2 regions of the Halomonas sp. H10-59 genome follow, and region 1 is predicted to be linked to the other one. Evidence: predicted binding sites of a transcription regulator. Region 1 holds the regulator's gene; the other holds the start of a gene.
What was found. Region 1 encodes sigma-54, which starts transcription at its own class of promoters, with help from an activator protein. Its sites were predicted from a motif close to TGGCACNNNNNTTGCTNT; they were not measured.

Region 2: the regulator sigma-54 is predicted to act here: its motif matches at 3,466-3,483, upstream of hmpA (NO-inducible flavohemoprotein).

Annotation. Positions count from the first base shown of each region.
Region 1 is NZ_CP098828.1:1,635,371-1,642,195, forward strand. Features, by position in the region: gene NFG57_RS07280 (hypothetical protein) at 1-244, opposite strand, end outside; gene NFG57_RS07285 (HPr family phosphocarrier protein) at 296-565, opposite strand; gene rapZ (RNase adapter RapZ) at 568-1,449, opposite strand; gene ptsN (PTS IIA-like nitrogen regulatory protein PtsN) at 1,503-1,988, opposite strand; gene raiA (ribosome-associated translation inhibitor RaiA) at 1,994-2,302, opposite strand; gene NFG57_RS07305 (RNA polymerase factor sigma-54) at 2,462-3,874, opposite strand; gene lptB (LPS export ABC transporter ATP-binding protein) at 4,147-4,872, opposite strand; gene lptA (lipopolysaccharide transport periplasmic protein LptA) at 4,872-5,402, opposite strand; gene lptC (LPS export ABC transporter periplasmic protein LptC) at 5,415-5,990, opposite strand; gene NFG57_RS07325 (HAD hydrolase family protein) at 5,987-6,553, opposite strand; gene NFG57_RS07330 (KpsF/GutQ family sugar-phosphate isomerase) at 6,586-6,825, opposite strand, start outside.
Region 2 is NZ_CP098828.1:4,478,795-4,483,734, reverse strand. Features, by position in the region: gene NFG57_RS19590 (tripartite tricarboxylate transporter TctB family protein) at 1-352, shown strand, start outside; gene NFG57_RS19585 (tripartite tricarboxylate transporter permease) at 356-1,870, shown strand; gene hmpA (NO-inducible flavohemoprotein) at 2,086-3,270, opposite strand; gene norR (nitric oxide reductase transcriptional regulator NorR) at 3,761-4,940, shown strand, end outside.

The sequences.
Region 1 (6,825 bases):
GCGCGATGCCGTGCACGTTGGCGGTGACCAGGCGATAGCGCTCTGCCGACAGGATTTTCGGTGTGGCGATACCCAGTCGCTCCAGTCGGCCGGCGACATAGCGAAAATTGTGGCCGGGGTAGCGCCGGATGCCCAGGCGGTAGCGCCAGCGATCGCTGGTCTTGGGCGTGAAGGTCTTGATGAAGGCGTCCTGGTCCGGATCGTAGTGGACCTCGGTGTACTTGCCGGTCTGGATCAGTTGCATGGCGTCCTTGGCAGGCAGGGGGTGGCGGTCAAAACAAGGAGAGGGAAGACGTCAGGCGTCTTCGTCGAAGCGTGCGTCGAACAGTGCCTCCAGAGCGTCCAGCACCGCGTCCGCGTCCTTGCCTTCGGCCTCCAGGGTCAGTTCCGTTCCGCAGGGGGCGGCCAGCATCAGCAGCGACATGATGTTGGCGGCGTCACCCGAGCGGCTGCCATGGTGGACGGTGACGGTGGCGTCAAAGGGTTGGCAGCAGGTAACCAGGCGAGTCGCGGCGCGTGCATGCAGGCCGCGACGATTGGTCAGGGTCAGGGTGCGTCGGGCCACGCCTAGAGTCCTCCGCTGTCCAGTCGGCGTTGCTGGCCGAGTTCGCGGTGGCGTAGACGGACGCGGGGATGCTGGTCGGCCAGGGCCGAGGCGATTCCCTCGGCCAGGTAGACCGAACGATGCTGTCCTCCGGTGCAGCCCACCGCCACGGTGAGGTAGCTGCGCTGGCTTTGCTGATAGCGCGGTAGCCAGGTGCGCACCCAGCCGAGGATGTCGCGCTTCATGTCGGCGACGTCCTGATAGCGTTCGAGGAAGTCGATGACGCTGGGATCGCAGCCATTGGCATCACGCAGCGATGGTTCCCAGTAGGGGTTGGGCAGACAGCGGGCATCGAACACGATGTCTGCATCCGGCGGCACGCCACGCTTGAAGCCGAAGGACTCCACGGTCAGGCTCAACTGGCCGCTGCGGTGGTCGGCGACCTGTTCGGCGATGCGCGAACGCAGTTCGTGCACCGACAGGCGAGAGCTGTCGATGACCAGATCGGCCAGGTCTCGAATACCCGAAAGGGCCTTCTGCTCGGACTCGATGGCTTCCGCCAGGGTCATGTCGCTATCACGGGTCAGGGGGTGACGGCGCCGCGTGTGGGAATAGCGCTCGAGCAGAATTCGCGCATCACTGGTCAGGTAGACCACCTGGCAGTCGATCGGACTCTGCTTGAGGGACGCCAGCTGGGCGGGGAAGCGTTCCAGCGCCTCAGGCAGGTTGCGGGCGTCGACGCTGACGGCGATACGGCGGGAATGACCGTTTTCCAGCTCGTCCACCAGGGCGCCCAGCAAGGTCGCGGGAAGGTTGTCGATGGCGTAGAACCCCAGGTCCTCCAGGGCCTGAAGGGCCACGGACTTTCCCGAGCCGGAGCGACCACTGATGATCACGAGCTGCATGTCCTGTCTCCTTGGGCAGGCGTCCATTGCTGATGGCCTAGGCAAGGCCGCGATCAGGAGGGAGTGTCGTCCCCCGGCGCCTGTTGGCGGATGGCTTCCTGCAGGCGCTCGTGAAGCTCGCGCTGGGAGCTGGCGTGGCGCAGACGGTGACGTGTGTCGGCGTCGTTCATGACGCCGGCGACCTGGCCGAGCAGGGCGAGATGGGCGTCGTCGGCCTCTTCCGGTACCAGCAGCACGAACACCAGATCGACGGGCTCACCATCGATGGCATCGAAGTCGACAGGTTCCGCGAGTTTGAGGAAGCCGGAGATGGGCGCCTTGCAGTGGGGGTTGCGGGCATGCGGAATGGCGACGCCATTGCCGATGCCGGTACTGCCCAGGCGCTCACGTCCGATCAGCCGACTGAAGACCTCCTGGCTGTCCAGGCTCGGGGTGTTCTGCGCAATGAAGGTGCTGAAAAACTCCAGCACCCTCTTCTTGCTGCCTCCCGGGACATCGAACAATGTGCGCTCGGGAGGGAGAATGGCTTCCAATGTCATGAGAGTCAGCGAATTCCGGCGCCTTGGGCGCGGGCTTGGGATTTTTCCTTGTGCTTGACCAGCTGGCGGTCCAGCTTGTCGGCAAGGGCGTCGATAGCAGCATACATGTCGCCGTCCTGCGCTTCGGCATGCAGGTCGGCACCGGCGGCGTGAAGAGTGCAGGCGGCCAGCTGGCGTTCCTTTTCCACCGAGAGGGTCACCTGGACGTTGGTGATGTTGTCGTAGTGGCGCTCCACACGGGTGAGCTTCTCTTGTACGTAGTCACGCAGGGGATCGGTCAATTCGACGTGGTGGCCGGTGATGTTGACTTGCATGACAGGCTCCTTGCTCTTTCGGGTGGTGGCTTGATTGTAACCCTTTTTCCGATCCTGCAAACCCCCTCGACGCTACGCAGAAAGACGCAGATGTCATGCGAAATTTCAAGTGCTTGCGCTTTCCCGATAACTAGGCTAGCGACGCCGCAGCGCAAGGCCTCAGCGCAGGCGCTTGCGCTCGCTGGAAGACGGAATATTCATGGCTTCCCGGTACTTTGCCACGGTGCGTCTGGCGACATTGACGCCGTCTTCCGCCAGCAATTCCACCAGTTTGCTGTCCGACAGAGGTTTGCGGGCAGGTTCCTTTTGAATCAACGATTTGATCATGGCGCGGATGGCGGTACTGGAATGGGCGTCGCCATCCTGGCCGACCTGGCTCGAGAAAAAATACTTCAACTCGAACACGCCGCGAGGCGTGTGCACGAACTTCTGGGTGGTCACGCGGGAGATGGTGGACTCGTGCATCTCCACCTTGTCTGCGATATCGGCCAGCACCAACGGTTTCATGGCCGCTTCTCCCTGCTCGAGGAAGTCGATCTGACGCACCATGATTTCCCGGCCGACCTTCAGCAAGGTGTCGTTGCGGCTGGACAGACTCTTGATCAGCCAGCGCGCCTCCTGCAGGTGGTCCTTGAGGAACTGGTTGTCCTGGCTCTTGTCCGCGCGCCGAATCAGCGCAGCGTAGTCGGGCTGGATGCGCAGTCGGGGCATTGCATCCGGATTGAGTTCAACGCGCCAGCCCTCTTCGGTGTGGCGTACCACCAGGTCGGGAATGACGTAGTCGTTATCGCTGTCACCGAATTGGCTGCCGGGACGTGGGTCGAGGCTTCGGATCAGCTCGATGACGCTGTCGAGTTGGTCGTCATCGAGTCCTAGTCGGCGCTTCAGCAGACGTCGGTCGCCGCTGGCAAGCGCCTCGAGAAACTGTCTTACCAGTCGTCCGGCCTGGGGCAGCAGGACGGTATCGCGAGGCAGGCTATCCAGTTGCAGCATCAGACATTCGCGCAGGTCGCGGGCGAACACTCCGGTCGGTTCGAACTGTTGCAGCCGAACCAGCACCGCCTCCACCTCGGCGAGGGGAGGGGGGCGACGACCGTCTTGCTCGAGCCCCTGGGCGATGTCATCCAGTGTCTGCTCGAGATAGCCGTCGGCGTTGACCGCGTCGAGCAGGCTCTCGGCGATCAGGCGTTCCTGGTCGCTGACGTCGAGCATCGCCAGTTGCCAGCTCAGGTGGCTGTGCAGTGACTGGGAGCTTGCCTGGCGCTCGAAATCCGGCGCCTCGCCACTGCCGGCGGGGGTGGTGCCCAGGTCCTGGTAGGTGTCGGACCAGTCGCTGTCCACACTGAGTTCCGAGGGAATCTGATCCGCCCAGTCATCTTCCACGGCTTCCCTGGTCTGCTGTTCGCCGAACTCGTCCTCGAGTTCGAGCATGGGGTTGGCCTCCAGCGCCTGCTGGACCTCCTGGCGCAGGTCCAGGGTCGAAAGCTGCAGCAGGCCGATCGCCTGTTGCAGTTGCGGGGTCATGGTCAGCTGGGTACCGATGCGCAGCTGCAGTGACGCCTTGAGGGCCATGGGTCGGGATCCACCAGTGTTGTCGAAAGGCTTTACCCTAACGACGAGTCATCAGACATGCAAGCATCTTGCCAAGTTGGTGTTTTTTGACCTGTGGGAGGGAGTGAAAAGGTCGATGTGGAACAACTTGGTAGGGGGGGAGGTGGTTCTTTCGAGGGGGGGCCCCTGTGTGCAAGGTGAGGCCGACCCTTTCGGGGCCGGCGGTTGGATGCTGATGCTGGCAAGTGTTGCGGCCGCTTGATGCGACTGCGGCTGTCGGGCGGCCCTGCGGCCTAGAGGCGGAAGTTCTCGCCCAGGTAGACCTCCTTGACGCGCTGGTTGGCGAGGATGGACTCGGCGCTGCCCTCGGCGATGATCTGGCCGTCGCCGACGATGTAGGCACGATCGCAGATATCGAGGGTCTCGCGCACGTTGTGATCGGTGATCAGGACGCCGATATCGCGGGCCTTGAGTTGACGAATGATGGACTTGATCTCGCCCACCGAGATCGGGTCGACCCCGGCGAAGGGTTCATCGAGGAGGATAAAGGCCGGCTCGGTGGCCAGGGCGCGAGCGATCTCGACCCGGCGCCGCTCCCCGCCGGACAGGCTCATGCCGGCGTTGTCGCGAATATGGCTGACGTGGAAATCCTCGAGGAGTTGCTCGAGACGTGCTTCTCGGCCCTCGCGGTCGAGGTCCTTGCGGGTCTCGAGGATCGCCATGATGTTGTCGGCCACCGACAGCTTGCGAAAGATCGAAGCCTCCTGAGGCAGGTAGCCGATACCGGCCAGCGCGCGCTGGTGCATGGCCGCGCGGCTCAGGTCCCGATCATCGATGCTGATGCTGCCGGCGTCGGCTCTGACCAGGCCGACGATCATGTAGAAGGAGGTGGTCTTGCCGGCCCCGTTGGGGCCCAGCAGACCGACGATGCTGCCCTGCTCGATCGACAGGCTGATGTCCTGGACGACGCGACGCTTCTTGTAGCTCTTGGCCAGATGGCGAGCGTGGAGAGTCTTCATCAGTTTCCTTGGCTTTCCGGCTCGAGGGTCATGCGAATGCGCTGCTCGCCCTGGACGCCCTGGGCGCTGGAGCGGGCCTGGACCACGCGGCGATCGAGGAAGTACTCCAGATAGGCACCGTCGAAGGTGTCATTGGCCTTGTGCAGCTCAGCCTGGTCGATCAGCTCCATGCGGCGTTCGGCCACGTGGTAGATCACCTTGCGGCCCCAGCCCTTGACCACCGGTTCTTCCGGGGATGGCTTCTGCTCGAGGTAGGCACGTGAGCCGGTCGCGGTCGCCAGTGACAGTTGTCCCTGGTCGTTGCGCTGGATCTCGACGCGTTCGCCGGTGAGGATCATGCTGCCTTGCACAATGCGCACGTCGCCGGTATAGACCGCGGTACCGGCGCGATCATCGAGATCCAGCTGGTCGGCCTCCACCTGAATCGGTGCGCTGCGATCACTTTCCAGCGCCAGGACACTGCTGCCGGTGGCGCCGGCGGCCAGGCCAAGGGCCAGGGCAAGCAGGAGGGCGGGACATGGACGCATCATGGAAGGGGCTCCTTATTGAGGCTCTGGCGGATGATGACCGGTGACATTGTCGGTCAGGCGAGCGGTATTGTCATGGATCCAGGCGTCGAAGCGCTCCCCTTGCATCTGTTGAGGGGGTTGGCGTAGGACGGCTGGCGTTTCGCTCCAGACATGGCCACTGTCGCTGTCGTAGACCAATACCTCTGTATCAAGCTGCCAACGCTCCGCGGGGGCCTCGAGATGGGCGTCGCCCGACAGGGTCAGGGGGTTGCCGTCCGGACCCAGTTCACCGTTGTCGGCGTCGGCGATCCACTCTCGGCCGCTGTCGTCGATCAGCGCAAGGTCCGGCTGGTCCACCCGGGTGACGTCGTCGAGCGGTGTGTGCACAAGGCGTGGCGTATCGATGCGCTGATGGGGGGTGCCCTGGGCATCGAAGCGGGTCAGGCGGGCATCCACCAGGTAGTAGTCGGGCTCGCCGGCCTTGTCATTGGGTACCAGGTCGGGGACGTTGCTCTCGCGGGGGTCGAGCAACGTCAGGCCGCCACCGAGTACCAGCAGCAGGATAACCAGCCAGAAGCGAAAGCCCGGACGCAGTGCGCTCAGTTTCATGTCAGCGGTCCGTTGCTCAGGTAGCTGTCGATGATATCGTCGAGGCGGCCCTGGGCCATCAGCAGGGTGTCGGTGATCTCGCGCACCGCGCCATGTCCGCCGGCAACCTGGGTGACCCAGTCGGCGTGCTGACGAAGGTAGCAGGGGGCGCCTGGCACGGTGATGCCGACCGCACTGCGATGGATGCAGGGCAGATCCGGCAGGTCATCGCCGCAGTAGGCGACCTGGTCGAGGGTCAGGCCCAGCGAATCGCACAGCGATTCAAGGGCGGGCAGCTTGCGCTCGACCCCTTGCTGTACGTGCTCGATGCCGAGTGCTCTGGCTCTCTGGGTGACCATGGGGGAGCTGCGCCCGGTGATCAGGGCCACCTGGATGCCGGCGCGCTTGGCCAGCTTGAGGCCGTGGCCATCCAGGGTGTTGAACGCCTTCAACTCGGAGCCGTCGGCGTGGAAGTACAGTCGACCATCGGTCAGTACGCCGTCCACGTCCAGCGCCAGCAGCTTGATGTGGCGCAGGCGCTCCACCAGTTCCGGCGCGAGGGAGGCGAGAAGCTCGTGAGACATGACGGCGTTCCTTGTAAAGGGATAAATGAGGCTCAGATGACACCGGCGGCCAGCAGGTCGTGCATATGCAGTGCACCGACTGGGCGCTGCTCGTCATCGACCACCGCCAGGGCGGTGATCCGGCCTTCCTCCATCAGCTTGACCGCTTCCGCCGCCAGGGTGGCGGGGCCGATGCGTCGCCCGGGGGTGGTCATCACGTCATCCACGGTAAGCGAGCTGAAGTCCTGATGGCGATCCAGGGTACGGCGCAGGTCGCCGTCGGTATAGACCCC
Region 2 (4,940 bases), 1.9 Mb from region 1:
GATCCTCGCCGATCGACGCGAGGCGGCCAGTGGCGAGGCGGCCAGTGGTGAGGCCGGTGCCGGGGAAAGCGACGAGGGCGGCGACAACAGTGGCGATGCAAAGGTGGCGGCGTGGCGAGGGCCGGTGGCTGTCTCCCTGCTCACCGCCGTCTATATCGCCCTGTTTGCCCACCTTGGCTACTTCATCGCCACCTTCCTCTACGCCTTCAGCATGACGCTGGCCTTCGCCACCGGGCGGCCCTCGCCGCAGGCGCTGGCGTTCAAGGCGCTGGTGGCCGGCGTGATCACCCTGCTGGGATACGGGCTCTTCGAGCTGGTGTTCCAGGTTCGCCTGCCGACGCCCTGGATCTGACCCATGGACTATCTGATCGAACTCTCCAAGGGCCTTGCCGTGCTGATGCAGCCCGACATCCTGCCCTACCTGATCGGCGGCTACCTGATCGGCACCTTCTTTGGCGCCGTGCCGGGGCTCACCTCGATGCTGGCCATCGCCCTGCTGTTGCCGTTGACCTACAGCCTCGACATCACCGCGGCGCTGGTCGCCTGTGCCGCCATCTTCATGGCCGGCATGTGCAGTGGCAGCATCACCGCCACCACCATCAATATTCCCGGTGCCCCGGCCTCGATGATGACCGCCATCGAGGGCTACCCCATGCAGCAGCGGGGCGAGGGCGCCAAGGCGCTGGGCCACGCCGCCCTGGCGTCGATGATCGGCGGTGCCCTGGGCGCCATCATGCTGATGGTGATGGCGCCGCTGGCCACCGAGGCGGCGCTGCTGATTCGCACGCCGGGCAAGTTCTCGCTGATCGCCTTCGCCCTGATCGTGATCGTCATCTCCCAGCGTGGGGCCATCTCCAAGGGCCTGGTCGCCACCACCCTGGGGGTGATGGTGGCCACCGTCGGTATCGACGTGATGCAGCCGGTCACCCGCTTCACCTTCGGCACCGGCGTGCTGATGCAGGGCATCGACATCATGCCGCTGGTCATCGGCGCCTTCGCCGTCAGTGAGCTGCTGGTGCAGTCGCAGAACCGCGCCTCGCGCACCGTCGAGGTCGACGCCATCAAGGCCAGCGTCATTCGCCGCCGGGACTTTATTCCACCCTGGCACGAGGTGCGTGAAATCGGCGTCTATCGCTACGTCAAGACCGCCATCATCGGCTACAGCGTCGGCGTGCTGCCAGGCGCCGGAGGCTCCATGGCGGCCTTTGTCGCCTACGCCGAGTCCATGCGCAGCTCACGCCACCCGGAGAAGTACGGCAAGGGTTCGGTGGAAGGCATCGCGGCGGCGGAGGGCGCCAACAACGCCATGTGCAGCGGCGCCTTCGTGCCGATGCTGTCGTTCGGCATTCCTGGCGATCCCACCACCGCTATCGTGCTGGGCGTGCTGGTGATCAACGGTCTGCAGCCCGGGCCGCAGTTCCTCGACAGCCAGCTTGCGCTGGTGGCACCGATGTTCATGGCGCTGCTGGTGGCGGCCCTGGTGATGGTGCCGCTGACGCTCTACGTGCTGGGACCCTGGTTCGTGCGGATCGTCTCGATTCGCCGCGATGTGCTCTACGCCAGCATCGCGGTGATCGCGCTGGTCGGCTGCTACGTGGCTACCTACTCGATCTTCCAGATGGGACTGGCGCTGGTGTTCGGGGTGCTCGCCTTCCTGCTGCGGCGTCAGGGCTATCCGGTGGCCTGCCTGCTGCTCGGCTTCGTGCTCGGCCCGAGCCTGGAGGAATACTGCCGACGCTCGCTGTCGCTGTCCGACGGCAACCCGCTGATCTTCCTCACCAGTCCCGACAGCCTGTTCTTCCTGGCGCTGACCGGGGTGTTCTACTACTTCATGGTGGTGAGAAAGCCCGAGGCGCGACAGCACGCCTGATGTCCTGGCCAGTGAGCGACCGCCGCAAGACACGACAAGGCCGCGCCCTCGGCCGCGCCCTCGGGCGCGGCCTTGTCGTGGTGGGCTGAGTGAACGCGATGGCCAGACGTGCTTGTCAGGCGACGCTACTGGTGTTGCTGAGCGGACGCGAGGGACCGAAGTTTTCATGACGGCGGCGCAGCGCAGACACGTCGAACAAGATAGCCAGCTGCGGCTCAGGCGACGCTCTTGCTATGGTCGAGCGGACGCGAGGGGCCGAAGTGCTCGTAGTGACGGCGCTGCTCGGGGATCCCCAGTTCTGCCAGATGGCTGTCGATGGCGCTCATGAAGGGCGGCGGGCCGACGAAGTAGCACTGGGCGTCGCCGCCAGGCAGCAGGCGGGCCAGCAGCTCACGCTCGAGGCGGCCCTTGATGTCGCCGCCGTCGCCTTCCTCGTAGGCGCAGACCCGGGTCAGCAGCTGCGGATAGTCTCGGGCAAGGGCCTCGACCTCGCCACGGAAGGCGTGGTGGTCGATGTTCCGGGCTGCGTGGACGTAGCAGACCCGGCGTCCCTGGGCCAGGGCCTGGCGCGCCAGCGGCAGCATCGGTGTCTGGCCGATACCGCCGCTGATCAGCATCACCGGCGCGTCGCCATCTTCCAGGGTCAGCTCACCGGCGGGGGGCAGCAGTTCCAGGGTGTCGCCGACGCGCATCTGCTGATGCAGGAAGTTGCTGACCAGACCGCCCGGCTCCTGTTTCACCGAGATGCGATAGCTACGGCCGTTGGGGCTGCCGGACAGGCTGTAGTGGCGATGCACGATTGCCTCGTCCACCGCCAGACGCAGGCCGATGTACTGGCCGGGCTCGGCGTCGGCCACCGGCTGGCCGTCGACTGGCTCCAGGGTGAAGGAGCGAATCACCTCGCACTCGCGCTGGATCTGGGCGACACGGAACTCGCGCAGACCACGCCAGCCGCCGGGGCGCTCGGCGAAGGCCTGGTAGCGCTCGGCTTCGGCAGCGATCAACAGCGCGGCCAGGTCGTTGTACAGGGCCGCCCAGGCGTCGGCGATCTCCGGCGTCACCACCTCGCCCAGCACCTCGCCGATGGCGGCCATCAGGCATTCGCCGACGATGGGGTACTGCTCGGGCTGGATGCCCAGCGAGACGTGCTTGCTGATCACCGTCTGCATCGAGTCGATGACCTCCTGGGGCTGGCGGCGCAGGCCGACATAGGCCAGCACCCCTCGCGCCAGCGCCTTCGGCTGGCCACCGTCGGCCTGGTGGGCCTGGTTGAACACCGCCTTGACCTCCGGGTAGCGCTCGAACATCAGCGGATAGAAACGGGCGGTGATGGCGTCGAGGTGTTCGGCGACCAGAGGGGCGGTGGCATCGATGATGGCGTCTTGGGCAGCGGTGGTCATGGCGTCTCCTGTCAGGGATATGGCGCAGCGCGCTCCCACTGTGGCAAAAAACCTTCACCGCGTCGGAGGCCTGGCTCGTTTGGGCCTACTTTTTCTCTACAGCTTGTGAACAGAGCATCGGTTGATATGCCTCGACACCTGCGGTGCTTCCACGGGGTCGGGGCGTATCGCTCGTCGCCTTTCTGTACCCTGTATGGAGCAAGCGATATGCCGCTTCGCTTGAGGTGCGCCAACTTGCCACAGTGTGGGTGATCCAGAGCGGGTAATGAGCGGGCAGTGTGGATCCACAGGGCGCTTGTCGAGAGCGCTGGTCACGCTACCCGGCTCCTTTTTTTCTGGCCCGGTTCCCGGCCACGTTTCCGACCCGATTCTGTCCCGGTATTCGCCCTGGGCAGTGGTAACTCTTGCGAATGAAATCGAGATTGCATGTCGATCTGACACTGCAAGTGCTATCGTTTTGACACTGTTTATAGTCAAAAGGACATTCGAGGTGGTCAGCTTTCTACGACGCCTGCGTGCCCTGCTGCAGCGCCTGGGCGATGAGCAGGGCCCCGAGCTCGCCGAGGCCTGGCAGGGCGTGCTCGAATCACTGGTGGCCCCCACCGCGGCGGATGCCAGCGCGTTGCTGGTGGCGCAGGGCTCCGGTCTCAGGCCGGTGGCCACCATCGGCCTGCCCGAGGGCGTGGCCGGCAGGACCTTCGCCTTGAGCGAGCATCCTCGCCTCGCCGCCATCGCCGAGGCGCCGGGGGTCTGCCGCTTTGCCGCGGACTCGCCCCTTCCTGATCCCTACGACGGGCTGCTGGATGACGGTCTTAGCCCTGTCCATGACTGCCTGGGGGTGGCGTTGCGCGACGGTGATGAGCTGATCGGCATGGTCACCCTGGACGCCCTGACCCCGGGGGCGCTGGCCGAGCTGGATGACCAGGGCCTGCTGGCGGCGGCCGAGTTGCTGGGCACCTGCCTGCGGCTGTCCCGGCGCCTGGACGGCGCCCGCCTGCAGCTCGCCCTGCAGCGCGATGACCACGGCCAGTTGCCGCGTCGGCTGACTGGCTGGCGCAGTGGCGCCATGCGCAAGCTGATGGCCTCGGTGGAGCTGGTCGCCGCCACCGACATGAGCGTGCTGGTGCTGGGCGAGACCGGCGTCGGCAAGGAACGCATCGCCCATGCCCTCCATCACGGCTCGCGACGTGCCGATGGGCCACTGGTGGTGGTGAACTGCGCCGCGCTGCCGGCCTCGTTGATCGAGAGCGCCCTGTTCGGCCATCGGCGTGGGGCGTTCTCCGGGGCAACCAGCGACCATCGCGGGCACTTCCAGATGGCCGACGGCGGCACCCTGGTGCTGGACGAGGTGGGGGAGCTGCCGCTGGAGCTGCAGCCGAAGCTGTTGCGGGTGCTGCAGGAAGGCGAGGTCCAGCCGCTGGGCAGCGATCGGCTCCAGCATGTCGACGTTCGGGTGGTCGCGGTGACCAACCGGGATCTTGCCCTGGAGGTCGCCCAGGGACGCTTTCGCGAGGATCTCTATCACCGGCTCAGCGCCTTTCCGCTGGAGGTACCCCCGCTGCGCCAGCGTCCCGAGGACCTGGCGCTGCTGGTCGGACACTTCCTGGAGCAGAACCGGGTGCGTCTCGGCGTCGGCAACCTGCGCCTGAGCGAGGCCGCGCGGGTGTCGC